Regions from separate parts of the Verminephrobacter aporrectodeae subsp. tuberculatae genome, predicted to be linked through region 1. Evidence: predicted binding sites of a transcription regulator. Region 1 holds the regulator's gene; each other region holds the start of a gene.
The links. Region 1 encodes HrcA, which represses chaperone genes, less so after heat shock. Its sites were predicted from a motif close to TTAGCACTCNNNNNNNNNGAGTGCTAA; they were not measured.

Region 1 (2,267 bases):
GCGCCTACGCGCAGACCATGCTCGACCAGATCCACCAGCAGTTCATCACCGTGGTGCAGGCGGGGCGCGGGAAGCGCCTCAAGACGGCCGCGCCCGAGACCTTCAGCGGCCTGTTCTGGACGGGCCAGCAGGCGGTGGAAATGGGCTTGGCCGACAAGCTGGGCAGCCTCGATTACGTGGCCCGCGAAGTGGTCCAGGCCGAGGACATCATCGATTACACGCGCCGGGAAAACGTGGCCGAGCGGCTGGTCAAGCGTTTTGGCGCTGCCGTGGGCGGGGGGGTCGCCAAATCGCTCGGCGCGTCCGCACTGCAATTGCGCTGATTTGCGCATGGCAACCGCCCCGGTGGCGGTTGCGCGGTTTGCGTTTTGGTAGGCCGTGTTGGACTTGAACCAACGACCAAAGGATTCAGGTTTGCACAGGTTTCCCTGTTCCCCGGACTATCTCATCACCCGCGCCACGGATTGCTCCGTGCGTTCGGGTGCCGGGCGCTCCAGGGATGCTTATTGGATTGGCTCCTCACATCCTAGTCTCTGCACCTTCTCACTTACCGATCTTTCGATCTGCCTTCAGTGAGCTTGGCTCAGGATTGCCGGGTCAACGGGTTGACTGACGGTTTCCCTGAGTTCACCCGGTTTTTCCGCTGCCGCTTTCACGGCAGGGTCACCACTTCGATGAGTCCTCTGCTCTGACCAACTGAGCTAACGGCCCAAAACGCCCTATTACCAGCCAAGGCCCCTGCGGTCTCCCGCACGAACCCGCGCGCCGTATTGTAGGGGCTGTTCACCCGCGCAGGCTGAGCGCGTTGGAGAGCAGTCTGGAGGTGATGTCCACGATTTGGATCATCCGGTCGTAGGGCATGCGCGTGGGCCCGATGACCCCCAGGGTGCCGACGATCTTGCCGTCGATTTCGTAGGACGAGCTGACCACGGAAAACTCCTCGAAAGGCATGGCGTGGCTTTCCCCCCCGATGTAGATGCGCACGCCTTCGGCCTGGCTGGAGATGTCGAGCAGCCGCAGAATTTGCGTCTTCTGTTCGAACAGGTCAAAAGCGCGCCGCAGGTTGCCCATGTCGTTGGAAAAATCACTCACCGCCAGCAGGTTGCGCTCGCCGGAGATCACGACCTCGTCCTGCGCTTCGGACAGGGCCTGCGAGCCGGCGTTCACCGCGGCCTGCATGAGCGTGACGATCTCGCCGCGCAGCAGGTCCACCTCCGATTTCAAACGCTCCCTCACCTGTTCCATGGCAAGGCCCGCGTAATGTTCATTCAGGAAATTGAAAGCTTCGATGAGTTGCGATTGGGAATAGTCCACGTCGGTGAAGATGACCCGGTTCTGAACGTCGCCTTCGGGCGAGACGATGATCACCAGAAATCTGCGCTCCGAAAGCCTCAGAAACTCGATGTGGCGGAAAACGGATGTCCGCCGCGGCGCCATCACGACGCCCACGAACTGGGAGAGGTTGGAGAGCAGTTGGGCCGCGTTGGCAATCACTTTTTGCGGCTGCTCGGGCGCAAGCTGCGGCGGTGTCAGCGGATCGCGCTGCACCGTCAGCATCGTGTCAACAAACAGTCTGTAGCCTCGTGCCGTGGGGATGCGGCCCGCAGAAACATGCGGGCTGGCGATCAGGCCCAGTTCTTCGAGATCGGCCATGACGTTGCGCACCGTCGCGGGCGAGAGGTCGATTCCGGACGCCCGCGACAGGGTCCAGGACCCGACGGGCTGCCCGTCGGCGATATAGCGCTCGACCAGGGCTTTGAGCAACAACTTGGCACGATCATCGAGCATTGGGCGATTTTAATGATGTAATTTCACGATGACGTCCAATTTCCGCCATGTTGCGCTCATAGGCAAGTACCAAGTTTCATCTGCGGGTTACTCGGGTGACAGCTCGTGCCAGGCGCTGGAAGACATCGCGCATTTTCTGCAATGCCAGGGTTGCGAGGTTGCGCTCGAGGTGGAGACGGCGAGCAACACCGGGTTGACGCATTACCCCGCGCTGTCCGTGGACGATATCGGGGCGCGGTGCGATCTGGGCCTGGTGGTGGGGGGGGACGGGACGATGCTTGGCATCGGTCGCCGGCTCGCCCGATTCGGGACGCCGCTGATCGGCATCAACCAGGGGCGGCTGGGCTTCATCACGGACATTCCTTTCGACACTTACCAGACGACCCTGCCCCCCATGCTCGAAGGAGAGTACGCGGAGGATTCGAGGCCGCTCATGCGCGCGGCCGTGGTGCGCGCCGAGCGGGTGCTTTTCGAGGCCC
Region 2 (2,267 bases), on a different contig from region 1:
CGTTGAGCGCCAGCGCAGCGGGCAGCTGCGCGCGCTCCACCAGCTCCGGAACCACGGCCGCGAACACCGGCCAGCGCATGGCCAGACCGATGCCGTTGGCAAAGGTCAGCGCCAGCAGCAGGGGCGCCGTCATGCCGCCGGCGATGACGGCCACGCACAGCACCAGCGCCACGATCGCCACCCAGAATTGCGTGGCGATGAAGTAGCGCCGCCGGTCCAGGATGTCGGCCAGCGCGCCGCTGGGCAGACCGAGCAAGAACACCGGCAGCGTGGACGCGGACTGCACCAGCGCCACGAGGAGTGGCGAGGCGGTGAGCGTGGTCATGAGCCAGGCGGCCGCGACGTCGTTCATCCACATGCAGATATTCGCCACCAGCCAGGCGATCCAGAGCATGCGGAACACCGGCACGAACAGCGGCGCGAGTGCGGACAGCGGCGCGTCCGGAAACGCTGCAACGCCCTGCCCGGCCGCAGGATCGGAAAGTGACTCAGGCCCGGCAGACTCGGGCGCCGCAGCAGCGGCGGGTTCAGCGGGCGCAGCGCGGGGCGCGCTTTCGGGGGAAGGGGAGGACATGCGCACATATTGTGCGACGGCTTGGCGCGCCGCGCCGCCGCGCACAGGACACGAGCCCCCGGATGCCGCACGGGCGCGCGGCCAGCGAACACAGCGTGCTCGGCGCAACCGCACAAGCGCACGGCCCCGCGCAGCACGCCGCTTTCCCGGAACCTTTGCGGAGCAGCAACACAGTTATTGTCTTGCGCGCGCCAGGGACGTCTTGAAACGGCGACAAATGCCCGTATCATTAGCAGTCTCCGCGAACGAGTGCCAGAAACCGCTTGTCTGTCGGAAGTTCGGTGGCGCCCGGAGGTCCGGGCGCCGAAATCCATTCCGCTTTTTTTACTGAAAAACAGGAGCAATGCAATGAAACTTCGCCCTCTGCACGATCGTGTGATCGTCAAGCGTGTCGAAAGCGAAACCACGACGGCCTCGGGCATCGTGATCCCTGACAACGCCGCGGAAAAGCCTGATCAAGGTGAGGTGCTGGCCGTCGGCCCCGGCAAGAAGAACGACAAGGGCGAGCTGATCGTCCTGAACGTGAAGGTCGGCGACCGCGTTCTGTTCGGCAAGTACTCGGGCCAGACCGTCAAGGTGGACGGCGACGAGCTGCTGGTCATGAAGGAGGACGACCTGTTTGCCGTGGTCGAGAAGTAATTTCACAGCGTTCCAGAGCAGAATTTTTACCCTATCCGGAGATATCAAATGGCAGCAAAAGACGTGGTTTTCGGCGGCGAAGCCCGCTCGCGCATGATTGAAGGCGTGAACATCCTGGCCAACGCGGTCAAGGTGACGTTGGGCCCCAAGGGCCGCAACGTGGTCATCGAGCGCTCGTTCGGCGCCCCCACCGTGACCAAGGACGGCGTGTCCGTGGCCAAGGAGATCGAACTCAAGGACAAGTTGCAGAACATGGGCGCGCAGCTCGTCAAGGAAGTGGCTTCCAAGACCAGCGACAACGCCGGTGACGGCACCACCACCGCCACCGTGCTGGCGCAGGCCATCGTGCGCGAAGGCTTCAAGTACGTGGCCGCAGGGATCAACCCCATGGACCTCAAGCGCGGCATCGACAAGACCGTGATCGCCCTGGTGGCAGAGCTCAAGAAGGCGTCCAAGCCGACCACGACCTCCAAGGAAATCGCCCAGGTCGGCGCGATCTCGGCAAACGCCGACGAGACCATCGGCAAGCTGATTGCAGACGCCATGGACAAGGTCGGCAAGGAAGGCGTGATCACCGTGGAAGACGGCAAGTCGCTCGAGTCCGAGCTCGACGTCGTCGAAGGCATGCAGTTCGACCGCGGCTACCTGTCGCCCTACTTCATCAACAACCCGGACAAGCAGGCCGCGATTCTGGACAACCCCTTCGTGCTGCTGTTCGACAAGAAGATCAGCAACATCCGTGACCTGCTGCCCACGCTCGAGCAGGTCGCCAAGGCCAGCCGTCCCCTGCTGATCATCGCCGAAGAAGTCGAGGGTGAAGCCCTGGCAACGCTGGTGGTGAACACCATCCGCGGCATCCTCAAGGTCGTTGCCGTGAAGGCTCCTGGCTTTGGCGACCGCCGCAAGGCCATGCTCGAAGACATTGCCATCCTGACGGGCGGCAAGGTCATCGCCGAAGAAGTGGGCCTGACGCTCGAGAAGGTGACGCTGGCCGACCTGGGACAGGCCAAGCGCATCGAAGTGGGCAAGGAAAACACCATCATCATCGACGGCG
Region 3 (2,267 bases), on a different contig from region 1:
GGCCGCCACCTCGATCTGCCGGATGCGTTCGGCGCTCACGCCGTAGACCGCGGCCAGATCGTGCAGCGTCATGCCACCCGATCCGTCGTCGTTGACCTTGAGCCAGCGCTCCTGCACGATGCAGCGGCTGCGCTCGTCCAGGCTTTCCAGCGCCATGGCGATGCCGTCCGTGGCCAGTACATCGCGCTGGCGCGATTCGATCATCGCCGTGGGCTCGTGCGAGGCGTCCGTGAGGTAGGCGATGGGGCCAAAGGCCTGCTCGCCATCGTCCGAGGGAGCCGGGTCGAGCAATACGTCGCCACCCGACATGCGGGTTTCCATCTCGATGACTTCTTCGCGCTTCACATTCAGCTGTGCGGCCACCACGTCGATCTCGTGCTCGGACAGCGTGTCGCGGTGCGTGGCGGCGTCCTGCGCCGACGCGCTGGCCTTGAAGCCCTGCTTCATGGAGCGCAGGTTGAAGAACAGCTTGCGCTGGGGCTTGGTGGTCGCCATCTTGACCATGCGCCAGTTCTTCAGGATGTATTCGTGGATCTCGGCCTTGATCCAGTGCATGGCGTAGCTCACCAGCCGCACGCCCTGGCCGGGGTCGAAACGCTTGACGGCCTTCATGAGGCCGACGTTGCCTTCCTGGATCAGGTCACCATGCGGCAGACCGTAGCCGAGGTATTGGCGCGCAATCGACACCACGAGGCGCAGGTGCGACATCACCAGCCGGCCGGCAGCGTCCAGGTCGTTGTTCTCCTTGAACTGGCGTGCGTAGGCCTGCTCTTCTTCGTGCGTGAGCAGGGGGAGCCGGTTGACGGCGGATATGTAGGCGTCCAGATTGCCCAGAGGAGGCACCAGCGCCCATGGGTTCGCGGGTGCCAGGGTCATCGTGGCGGTTCCAGATTGAATGCTCATTCCAGGAATCCTTTCGGTTGCAGGCCGGGATGTTAGCACTCCTTGCGAGCGAGTGCCAAAGCCGAAGTTCCCCCGGCTTGCCCGATGGCGTGGGGGTGGTCGCGCGACGACGATGCGCACGGAGTGCCGCTCAATCGATGGAGATCCCGCCTGCCGTGCCAGCGAGCAATTGCCGCGCCGCGTCCAGGCTCGGGCCGACGTGGCGGTCGATGCGCCGGATGAAGGGGCAGGTCAGTACCGCCAGCGCGTTGCCCTGCAGCCCGCGGATCGGCATCGAGATGTCGATCACGCCAAACGCCTGCTGGCTCTCGCCCTGCCAGTAGCCCAGCGTCCGGATGCGCTCGACGATCGCCTGCAACTCGGGCTCGGCTACGGGCACCTCGCCTTCGAGCGCCTCGTGTTCGGCGAGCATTTCGGCGCGCCGCTGCTCCGGCTGAAAGGCCAGCACCACATGGCCCGATCCGGTGCCCAGCAGGCTCACGCGCACGCCCAGGCGGATCGCAAGCCCCCAGTTGCCCGGGCCGTTGGCCTGCGCGACCACGGTCAGGTTGCCGCCGTGGTAGATGCCGAGGTGGCAGGACTGCTCCGCCGCCTGGGCGAAGGCCTCCATGGCCGGCAGGGCCTGCGCCACGAGGCGCTCGACGGGGGGATGCCGATGCCCCAGCTCGAAGAGCTTGAGGCTGAGCGCGTAGCGGTCGCCCTGCGGCGAGCGCATCACGTAATGCCGTGCGACCAGGCGCTCGAGCATCCGGTAAATCTCGCCCGGGCTGCGGCCCATGGCCTTGACGATCTCGGCGCGCGTGAGGCCGTGCGGCTGCCCGGCGAGCAGTTCAAGAATGTCCAGTCCCTTGTCGAGGGCGGGGGCGCGGTAGCGGTCGTTGGGGTCTGCCATGGGTGCGAAGGCGTGGTTGCAAGGCCCAAGCGTTTGCGGTTTGCGGGGAACGGCGGCCGGAGCGCACCTTAGCAGAGCCTGCGTTGCACCGGCGGACAGGGTAAGCCCCGATTGGCACGCTGGGTCCGCACCCCGTACATTATTCTCCAGTAAACAGTTAGTTCATATTTGAAATTATTTGCGACAAAGCCCGCCGCGAAAGACCCGCATGAGACTGCAAGGCAAAAGCATTCTGATCACTGCCGCCGGGCAGGGCATCGGCCGCGCCAGCGCGCTGGCCTGCGTGCACGAGGGCGCGCAGGTGATCGCCACCGATATCGACGCGGCCTTGCTGGAGTCGTTGGCCAGCGAGGCGCAGGGCCTGGCGACGCGGGTTCTGGATCCTGGTTGATGGCGGCGTCAGCATCTGAGCGCGCATCCGCACATGGACGGCATTCTCGACGTCGCACGCGGCGCGGTGGCTCCCCCACTG

Region 2: a site for HrcA is predicted at 804-830, ahead of D5041_RS16275 (co-chaperone GroES). Genes of this name have one in related genera too.
Region 3: a site for HrcA is predicted at 936-962, ahead of rpoH (RNA polymerase sigma factor RpoH). Genes of this name have one in related genera too.

What each region holds. Positions count from the first base shown of each region.
Region 1 covers NZ_QZCX01000001.1:684,298-686,564, forward strand. The annotation lists gene D5041_RS02770 (S49 family peptidase) at 1-323, shown strand, start outside; gene hrcA (heat-inducible transcriptional repressor HrcA) at 784-1,788, opposite strand; gene D5041_RS02780 (NAD kinase) at 1,817-2,267, shown strand, end outside.
Region 2 covers NZ_QZCX01000003.1:279,553-281,819, forward strand. The annotation lists gene D5041_RS16270 (MFS transporter) at 1-574, opposite strand, end outside; gene D5041_RS16275 (co-chaperone GroES) at 923-1,213, shown strand; gene groL (chaperonin GroEL) at 1,262-2,267, shown strand, end outside.
Region 3 covers NZ_QZCX01000003.1:188,294-190,560, forward strand. The annotation lists gene rpoH (RNA polymerase sigma factor RpoH) at 1-903, opposite strand, end outside; gene D5041_RS15910 (IclR family transcriptional regulator) at 1,034-1,795, opposite strand; partial or broken gene D5041_RS15915 (SDR family NAD(P)-dependent oxidoreductase) at 2,004-2,177, shown strand; gene D5041_RS15920 (sugar ABC transporter ATP-binding protein) at 2,220-2,267, shown strand, end outside.